Regions from separate parts of the Staphylococcus sp. MSU001 genome, predicted to be linked through region 2. Evidence: predicted binding sites of a transcription regulator. Region 2 holds the regulator's gene; the other holds the start of a gene.
The links. The regulator Rex, encoded in region 2, represses fermentation and respiration genes when NADH is low (regulators of the CRP and FNR family bind a similar motif). The targets are predictions, from matches to a motif close to TTGTGAAATATTTCACAA.

Region 1 (5,267 bases), on a different contig from region 2:
ACGTCCACCAGTATCAATAGCATTTTGTGCAAATTCTTTTGCCACTTTCGTCACTAACTCTTTTTTGATACCTGTAATTTGTTCTTGCCAAGCGGGCGTATATTTAGAAGATGCGTCATCATATGATGTAGCTTCTAGTTCGTGTTCAAAACGTTGGACACCATATTGACTCGTCATTAAATCATAAACCGTAGCGATTTTAACTTTCTCTCTGTTAGCTAATTGAATAGTTCTCGTTGCAATAGGTCTCTCAAAGATGCCATCACCACTGCTATCAAAGTATGGAAATTGAATCGTTTCAACATGATAGTCACTTTCAGCCATTGATAACATTGGATCAATCGGTGTACCGTCCTCTGTTTCAAGTTTCAAATTCCATTTTTTACCTTCTTCCCAGCGTTGGCCCATTGTGCCATTAGGAACAAGTAATTGTTGACTCAATTTGTCTTGAATAACTGGCTTCCATTCATTATTTTCACCTGACATCCCTAAATCAGAAGCACGCAAGAATCTACCTGCTTTATAGCCATTCTCATCTTCATCTAACATAATGACAAACGGCATATCAGAATATTGCTTAGCATAGTTAATAAACATATCATTCGGATGATTTTCATAATATTCCTGTAAAATAACATGTGTCATTGCTTGTGCAATCGCTGCATCTGTACCCGGATGTGGTGCAAGCCAATGATCGGCGAACTTAACATTCTCAGCATAATCAGGTGCTACTGAAATAACTTTCGCCCCTTTATATCTAACTTCAGTCATAAAATGTGCGTCAGGTGTACGTGTTAATGGAACGTTTGATCCCCACATCATAATGTATGAAGCATTGTACCAATCACTGGATTCTGGCACGTCTGTTTGCTCACCCCAAATTTGTGGAGAAGCAGGTGGTAAATCGGCATACCAATCGTAAAAGCTTAACATTTCTCCACCTAACAAATTAATAAATCTTGCACCTGAAGCATAACTAATCATCGACATAGCAGGAATAGGAGTAAATCCAGCAATACGATCCGGTCCATCTTTTTTTATGGTATATAAAATTTGAGCTGCAATAATATCTGTGACATCTTTCCAATTTGCTCTGACGTGTCCACCTTTACCTCTTGCTTCTTTATATTGTTTGGCTTTTTCTTCATTTTCTACGATGGATGCCCATGCCGCAATTCGGTTTCCATTTTGTTCTTCAAGCGCTTCGGTCCATAAATCTAATAATTTACCTCTAATATAAGGATATTTAACTCTTAACGGACTATATTCATACCAAGAAAACGATGCACCTCTCGGACAACCTCTTGGCTCAAATTCTGGCATATCAGGTCCACAACTTGGATAATCAATTTGTTGATTTTCCCATGTAATTACGCCATTTTTGACAAATACTTTCCATGAACATGATCCAGTACAGTTAACACCATGCGTCGTTCTCACAACTTTGTCGTGGCTCCATCTTTCTCTATACATCTTTTCCCATTCTCGACTTTTATGCTCTAATACCGACCAATTTCCATTAAACTTTTCTGTCGGCTTAAAGAAATTCAATCCAAATTTTCCCATTTTATTAATCCTCCCACCATACAAGTTTATATCCTTTATAAATGCATAGGTATTGTGCCTTATCTTTATTGTACATTTTTTCACAAAGTCATTATATTAGGGAATGTCCTAATTGATATTAGAGATTCCCTAAAAAATAAGGCCTACAAATTCATAATGAACTTGTAGACCCAAATGTTTTATACATATATTGTTTTAATACTTTTGTGTTTAATCATTTCGTTATACACGTTTTGTTGAGAAATGTGGTAGCTATGGTCAAAATCAATCAGACATTGGATTCCTTCATCATATAAAGTTTCAGCCTTTGCAATTGCACGCTCTTTATCTCCCTTGATTAAATATAGATTACCTTTGTCAACCTCATTATTATTCAACAAAGTACGATTAGTGTCATCAAGTATATTACCTAAAATGCATATGCCTGGATGACCTTCTAGTTTTTGGGAAGCCAATTGTTCTTCAATTGTACTTAAATGACCTATAACAATCTTTTCATTGTAGCAGGATGCATTAAACACTATTGCAATGGGGTAGTCTTCATTCGTATATGATTCAATTTGTTTAATAATTTGACCTAATCTTTTCACGCCCATATAAATAGCTAAAGTGCCTCCATTAATCAAGTTCCTAATATCCGTATCGTGATTAACCGAATCTTTAAAATGACCAGTTGAGAAGGTCACACTCGGTGCGATAGAACGCATCGTTAATCCCATATTCATAGTTGCTACAGCAGCACTTGCTGATGTCACACCAGGGATAATCTCATAATGAATATGATGATTTTCTAATGTTTGTACTTCTTCTGTAATTCTACCAAAAATCGCAGGATCGCCCCCCTTTAGTCTCACCACACATCGATATTGTTTGGCTGCTTCAACAATTTTTTGATTAATCTCATCTTGTTGAATGTGTTTACAATAAGGTTTCTTTCCTACATTAATCACTTTTGTTTGAGAAGAAGCATACTGTAAGATGAAAGGATTCACGAGACGATCAAATAAAATCACGTCAGCTGCTCTAATTAACCGTTCAGCTTTTTTAGTTAGTAAGTTTGGATTACCTGGTCCTGCACCGATTAGATAAACTGTGCCAGGATAAGTTATAGACATAAGTAAATATCTCCATTAATAACTTCTACTTCATATGTTTCTACGCATCCTGTATCAGGTTGTTGTACTTCTCCAGTCTTTAAAGCTATTTTTTGATCGTGTAACGGACAGTAAACATAATCACCACTTACAGTCCCTTCAGACAACGGTCCTTCTTTATGCGGGCATATATTTCCAATGGCATATAAATCACCATTATCTGTGAGAAAAATACCTATTTCTTTTTCGTTTACAACGACTTTTTTGCCTATTTGAGGAATCATTTCATTCATTGTTGTAACCTTAACCTTTTCTTTAGCTTTCATTCTTACACCTTCTCAACTTCAAAGATTTTTTGTGCTTCTTTATTTTCAACAATAGCTTCCCATGGTTCATTCTCAACAGCTTTTTTGGCTTCCATAATTCTTAAATACAGTTCTTTTTGCTTTTCTTGATTTAATAAGACATTCTTGACATTTTCAAAGCCCATACGTTCTAACCATGGTGCTGTTCTTTCAGCGTAAATACCTGTTTCTCTGTAATATTGCATGAGGGCACCACATAATTGAATCACTTCATCTTCGGTTTCAACTGTCGTTAACAATTTACCTACAGTAACATCAGTGCCACCATTACCTCCGATAAATATTTGGTAGCCGTTTTCAACAGATATGACACCAAAATCTTTAACACCAGACTCTACACAACTTCTCGGACAACCTGATACTCCCATTTTAAATTTATGAGGGGTATCAATATATTCAAATGTTTTTTCAAGTCTTATTCCTAGTCGAGTTGTGTATTGTGTACCAAAACGACAAAACTCTTTACCAACACAACTTTTAACAGAACGCGTCTTTTTACCATAAGCAGAAGCAGAACGCATTCCTAAATCTTTCCAAACTTGTGGTAATTCTTCTTTCTTCAATCCATATAAACCTACACGTTGCGAACCTGTTACTTTAACAAGTGGTACGTTATACTTTTTAGCAACTTCCCCTAATCGAATAAGTTGATCAGCATCTGTAACGCCACCGCGCATTTGAGGGATCACTGAGAAAGTACCATCATTTTGTATATTTGCATGATATCTTTCATTAGCGAAGCGAGAGTCTTTTTCATCTCGATGTTCAAAAGGATAAACCATATTTAAATAATAATTAATTGCTGGTCGACATTTAGGACAACCATCTTTATCTTTGAAATCAAGAACGTGTCGTACTTCTTTTGATGTTTTGAGATTTTTAGCTCTGATTTGAGTTACAATTTGGTCTCTTGTTAAATCAGTACATGGACAAATACCTGTTGGTTTTGCTGCAATAAAGTCGTCACCTAATGTATATTGTAATAACTCACCAATTTGACCTTTACACTTACCACATGAATTACCTGCTTTTGTTACTTTAGTTACTTCATCTACAGACGTTAAGCCTTTAGTTGTTATAGCATTGACAATTGTTCCTTTATCAACACCATTACATCCACAAATCGTTTCATCATCAGACATATCAGCGATAGATGTCCCCGCATCTTCATCACCTTTATGCAATAAAGAAACAAGTGTATAATCTTCAAGCGTTTCATGTTTTTTCATCATATTATAAAATCGTGATCCATCATCAGTATCACCATACAAGACAGCACCAACGACTTGACCTTGACTTAAATACACTTTTTTGTAAATATTGTCGACACTATTAAAGATTTCTACACCATGGATATCTTCATCTTCAACAATTTGCCCTGCGCTATATAAATCGCAACCAGATACTTTAAGTGAAGTGAAAGTAGTAGATCCTTTATAACCTTTTGTTTCTTTACCAGTTAAATAATCTGCTAGCACTTTACCTTGTTCATAGAGTGGCGCCACCAAACCATAAACTTTCCCATCATGTTCGGCACATTCACCGACTGCATAAATATGAGAATCAGATGTTTGCATATAATCATTTACAACAATACCTCTATTGACATCTAATCCACTATCTTTAGCAACTTCAGTATAAGGTCTGATACCAACAGCCATGACTACTAAATCTGTTTCAATCACCCGACCGTCAGCTAATTTAATGGCTTCAACATCTTTATCACCAATGATTTCTTTAGAATTTGCTTGAAGTTCAATCTTCATACCTTGCTTTTCTAAATCTGCTTTAAGCATTTCTCCAGCTTTACGATCCAATTGCATTTCCATGAGCCAATCAGCTAAATGAAGAACTGTCACTTCCATTCCTTGATCTAGAAGTCCTCTAGCACATTCTAAGCCTAGAAGACCTCCACCAATGACAACTGCACGTTTTTTCGTTTGGGCAATTTCAATCATTTTATTTGTATCATCAATTGTTCGCCATCCAATGACACTGGGAAGATTTGAACCCGGTATAGGTAATACAAAAGCTTTTGATCCAGTAGCGAAAATACAAATGTCATACTCTACTTCAATACCTTTAGAAGTAGTAACTATTTTGTTTTCTTTATCAACTTTTTCCACTGGATCATTATTTATAAATTCAATATTATTCTCTTGATACCAATCATAAGAATTCATAATCGTATCTTCGACGGTCATTTTCTTCTGTAAAATATTGGATAACATAATTCTGTTAT
Region 2 (5,267 bases):
CCAATTTGTAAATTAGCACCAAAGATAATTTGACCACCTAGTTTTGGATGTTTTTCAGCAATTGTTTTTATCAATGTTGTTTTACCAACACCATTTGGCCCAATGATAGCTATATGATCCCCTTTAAAGACTTCGAGGTTTATAGGTCGTGTAATAGGTGAGTCGTAACCAATCTTTAAATCATGAATATGCATCACATCATTACCAGTATTACGGTCGAAGCCAAATTGTATATTTGCACTTCTAGCATCTATCATAGGTTTATCAATACGTTCCATTTTTTCCAATGTTTTACGTCTACTCTTAGCCATGCCACTTGTAGATGCACGAGTAATATTTTTTTCTACAAAGGTTTCTAAACGCTTGATTTCTTCTTGTTGCTTTTCAAATTCTTGCATGCGCTTTTCGTAATACTGATTACGTTGCTTTATAAATTGCTCATAGTTTCCTACATAGTGTTTTACATTTCCTAGAGCAACATCATAAACTTGAGTTACAATTTTATCTAAAAAATATCTATCATGACTGATAATCACAATTGCTCCTTTAAAGTACTTTAAGTAATCCTCTAACCACTTGGTTGTTTCCATGTCTAGATGGTTAGTTGGTTCATCAAGAAGGAGTAGATCGGGTTCTTTAAGTAACATTTGAGCAAGAGAAAGACGTGTTTTTTGACCACCACTAAAATCATTAATAGGCTTGTTGAAATCGTTTTCTGTAAAGTTAAGCCCGTGCAGTACTGTTTTAATTTTACTTTCATATTGATAACCATCTAATTGCTCATAACGATTAGTTAAAGTTTCATATTTTTCAATATGTGATTGATATTCATCGGATTCATAATCTTGTCCATTTCGTGCAAGCCAATCTGTTTCATCCTTAATTAAATTTTCAATTTTTTTAATGTGTTCAAAGGGCTTAGACATTTCTTCAAAGACAGTAGCTTCTGAATTGAGTGTCATTTGCTGAGTTAAATAACTCATTGTTAAATTTTTGATTTTTGATATATGACCACTATCGTAATTTTCAACACCTGCTATGATTTTCATTAATGTCGATTTACCAGCTCCATTACGGCCTACTACGCCGATTCTTTCGCCAGTTTTCACCTCAAAATTAACATCTGTGAAGATATCTTCACCATCGAACGATTTGGAGATGTCATTAAGTTGTAAAAGTATCATTCGATTCTCACCTTTCTATGTATTTGAAATAGGTTTAAACTATATATAAAGTATTTGTTTTTGAATATTTAAATTTTTGTTAATTCTATATTATCGAATTTTAAATAGAAAAATAAATTGTGTACGTTGTCTTGAAATGATGTTAAACTCAATTACCTCTATTCTACAGTATTCATAGAACACATGAAACTAGGATATTTATTTTTAAAAATTAATAATGTATAATGTTTAAGTATTCGTTGTAGACAATTATTTGTATTATGAGATGACATTCAACATATGTTTTAACTCATTTACTGATTTTAAAGATACATGCATAATATACGCGAAAAAGGGGGTTAGATATATGTCAGATGATTTTAAAATTCCTCGCGCTACATTAAAACGTTTACCTTTATATTACAGATTTGTCAGTATTTTGAAAGGTAAAGGTATAGATCGTGTTAATTCTAAAACAATAAGTGAAGCACTACAAATTGATTCAGCTACAATAAGAAGAGACTTTTCATACTTTGGTGAATTAGGAAAAAAAGGATATGGATATAATATAGATAGTATGCTTGAATTCTTTAAATCAGAATTAAGTGAGAGCGATCAAATTAAAATTGCCATTATAGGTATCGGTAATTTAGGGCGTGCATTACTTACATATAACTTTTCAATACATGATGAGATGACAATTACTGAAGCTTTTGATATTAGATCAGATATTATAGGTGAAAATATTGGTGACGTTGTGGTAAAACATAGCGATGATATCAAAACGACATTAGAATCAGAAGATATTGATGTAGTCATTTTAACAACACCAGATAATGTAGCTCAACAAGTTGCTGATGAACTTGTGAAAGCCGGTGTTAAAGGTATACTAAACTTTACACCACGTCGAATTAAAACACCCCAAGATGTCCAAGTACATCATATTGACTTTGGTATAGAGTTACAATCATTATTGTTCTTCATGAAAAATTATAGTAAATAATTAATAAAAATCACTTTAACATAGTACTCTCAATTGAGAGTGCTTTTTTTATATTAAACAGTTACAATAGATTATAAATACGAAACTTTTTTAACAAAAATTGTAAGTTGATATTTATTGAAATGGGAGATTGAAACAAGTGACTCAAGAAATAAATTGTAATTTCAAACCACATATTCCTAGAATAATGACAGTTCCTGGTATATTGTTGATACGTGAAAATAAGTTGGAGTTTCAGGCATATAATCAAAACAATAATCCATTCAATATCCAATTCGAACTCTCTAGCATTGTGCGGTATAGAATATCTAAAGGTTTATTAGGAAATAAATTGTTTATTTATTATTCTGATGGAGAGTGGTATAAATTTAGTAACTTATCTAAAAATGACTTAAACAAACTCACAAAATATTTATATTAAAAAATAATAAAGAAAATTAAGAATTTGCAAAATATTGTCCTTTCTACTATAATACCTTAGTATTTATATCGGAAAAAGGTGATAAAATGGTTTGGACAATTATAAGCGGACTAGTCGTTGGCATATTGCTAGGATTTGTAATGCAGAGAACAAGATTTTGTTTAGCTGGTGGATTTAGAGATATGTACGTTCAAAAGAGTAACAAAATGTTTTATGCATTGCTTATTGCTATTACAGTCCAAAGTATTGGTTTACTTATTCTAAAGAACTTGAATATTATTGAGGTTCCAGCAGAAACATTTCCAGTTATAGGAACTATTTTGGGATCCTTTGTTTTTGGAATAGGAATAGTATTAGCTGGAGGATGCGCGACTGGAACTTGGTATAGGGCTGGTGAAGGGTTAATTGGAAGTTGGGTGGCATTAATATTTTATGCATTGACTTCAGCCGTAACTAAAACTGGGGTACTTCTTCCAATAATGAATCAAATAAATAAACCGACACAAGTCAGCACAAGTATGACGAGTACAACTGGTATACCACAATGGATTCTCGTCACGTTATTAACTGTAATTACAATATTTTTTGTTGTAAAAACAATTCGAAAGCCTAAAATAATGGTGCCCCAACTTAAACAAAAATATAGTGGTATTAGACATTATCTATTTGAAAAAAGATATCATCCATTTGTTGCTGGCATTGCAATAGGTTTTATTGCTCTACTTGCTTGGCCTATGAGTGAATCTACTGGGAGAATGGGTGGCTTAGGTATAACAACACCATCTGCAAATCTTGTAAATTATCTTATTTCAGGAGATTTAAAATTTATTGATTGGGGTGTGCTTTTGGTACTAGGTATATTCATAGGTTCTTATATAGCTGCAAAAGGGTCTAAAGAATTTAGATGGAGATTGCCAGATATTAAGACAATTCGCAATAGTGCGCTTGGTGGCATATTTATGGGATTTGGTGCTTCAGTTGCAGGTGGTTGCTCTATCGGTAATGGTCTAGTAGAGACAGCTACAATGAGTTGGCAAGGATGGATTGCTTTAGCCTCTATGATTATTGGTGTTTGGTTTATGAGTTATTTTATTTTTGTAAAACCTATGAAAAAGTTACAACAAGTATCTCAAAGCTAATATTGGTTATTCAAATGTGACATTAGATAAAGTGAATGAGGAGGTATATCAATGGTATACGAATTAGGAACAGTAGGGATGGTTTGTCCATTTCCTTTAATAGAAGCACAAAAGAAAATGAATGATTTAAATCAAGGGGATGAATTGAAAATCGATTTCGATTGCACCCAGGCTACCGAAGCATTACCTAATTGGGCTGCAGAAAATGGATATCCAGTTACAAACTATGAGCAACTTGATGATGCATCATGGACTATTACCATTCAAAAGGCATAAAAACTTATAGTTATAAGGTTGATAAAAAGATTTTTTAAGGATAGAAAATTAAGCAAATTTAATTATAGATTAAATTGACGAGAAAAAAGTTAAATTAAGTAGCCATTAGCTATATCGTTGAAAGAAAGAGCTAAACTTGAAGACTGTTTTTAATTTAATGAAATTCGTTAGTAGAATTATGATAGCCTGAGACAACAATCATTGTCCCAGGCTTATTTATTATTGTAATGAGATAACTAAATCAAGATTATCTTTTTATTATACTCATTACTAACATGGTGTAACGAAAGTAATTTGTTTTTAGTACTACGTTTATATATTCAATGTAACTTAAAGTGACATACTGTGTAACATGACCTTACCTAATTTTGCTTTTAAAAAAAACACTCATTATGATGTTTTTAAAGGAAGTGGTAAGTATGAATATGAATGATACAATATTTCTATTTTTATGTACTCTATTAGTATGGTTAATGACACCAGGTTTAAGCCTTTTTTATGGGGGACTCGTACAATCAAAAAATGCTTTAAATACTGTAATGCAAAGTATGGTTGCCATTGTCATTGTCACGTTTATATGGATAATGATTGGTTTCTCTTTAAGTTTTGATGGAGGTAATCAATGGATAGGTGGTTTGAAATTTTTGGGTCTTCATCATGTTGGTTTTGAAATTTCAAAAACTTTGAGTCCTCATATCCCTCTCTCATTATTTATGTTGTTTCAAATGATGTTTTGTACAATTGCGGTATCTATTCTATCAGGTTCGATAGCCGAGAAAATGAGATTCATTCCTTATCTGATTTTTGTGAGTTTATGGGTTCTATTAATTTATAGCCCTGTTGCCCACTGGGTATGGGGTGGTGGTTGGATTAGTAAAATTGGAGCAATAGATTATGCGGGTGGAACAGTAGTTCATATAACATCAGGCGTATCTGGTTTGGTTCTTGGGATAATGATAGGTATAGGTAAGAAGAAAGAAAAACATACTCCCCATAATCTATTAATTACACTTATAGGTGGTATATTAGTATGGTTAGGATGGTATGGATTTAATGTGGGCAGTGCATTTACATTTGATCACATAGCCATGATATCGTTTGTGAATACAGTTATTGGTGCAAGTGCAGGTGCTTTCGGTTGGTTAATCTTTGAATATATCTTGAAAAAGACTACAAGTTTACTAGGTCTTTTATCTGGAGCACTCTCTGGTCTTGTCGCTATTACACCAGCAGCAGGATACGTCAGCTATATGAGTGCTATGATT

Region 1: the regulator Rex is predicted to act here: its motif matches at 1,635-1,652, upstream of ACVBFA_RS09785 (nitrate reductase subunit alpha).

Annotation. Positions count from the first base shown of each region.
Region 1 is NZ_JBRIKK010000020.1:44,262-49,528, forward strand. Features, by position in the region: gene ACVBFA_RS09785 (nitrate reductase subunit alpha) at 1-1,566, opposite strand, end outside; gene cobA (uroporphyrinogen-III C-methyltransferase) at 1,746-2,681, opposite strand; gene nirD (nitrite reductase small subunit NirD) at 2,672-2,986, opposite strand; gene nirB (nitrite reductase large subunit NirB) at 2,989-5,267, opposite strand, start outside.
Region 2 is NZ_JBRIKK010000007.1:97,395-102,661, reverse strand. Features, by position in the region: gene ACVBFA_RS04920 (ABC-F family ATP-binding cassette domain-containing protein) at 1-1,184, opposite strand, end outside; gene ACVBFA_RS04915 (redox-sensing transcriptional repressor Rex) at 1,531-2,166, shown strand; gene ACVBFA_RS04910 (hypothetical protein) at 2,306-2,587, shown strand; gene ACVBFA_RS04905 (YeeE/YedE family protein) at 2,674-3,726, shown strand; gene ACVBFA_RS04900 (sulfurtransferase TusA family protein) at 3,778-4,002, shown strand; gene ACVBFA_RS04895 (ammonium transporter) at 4,422-5,267, shown strand, end outside.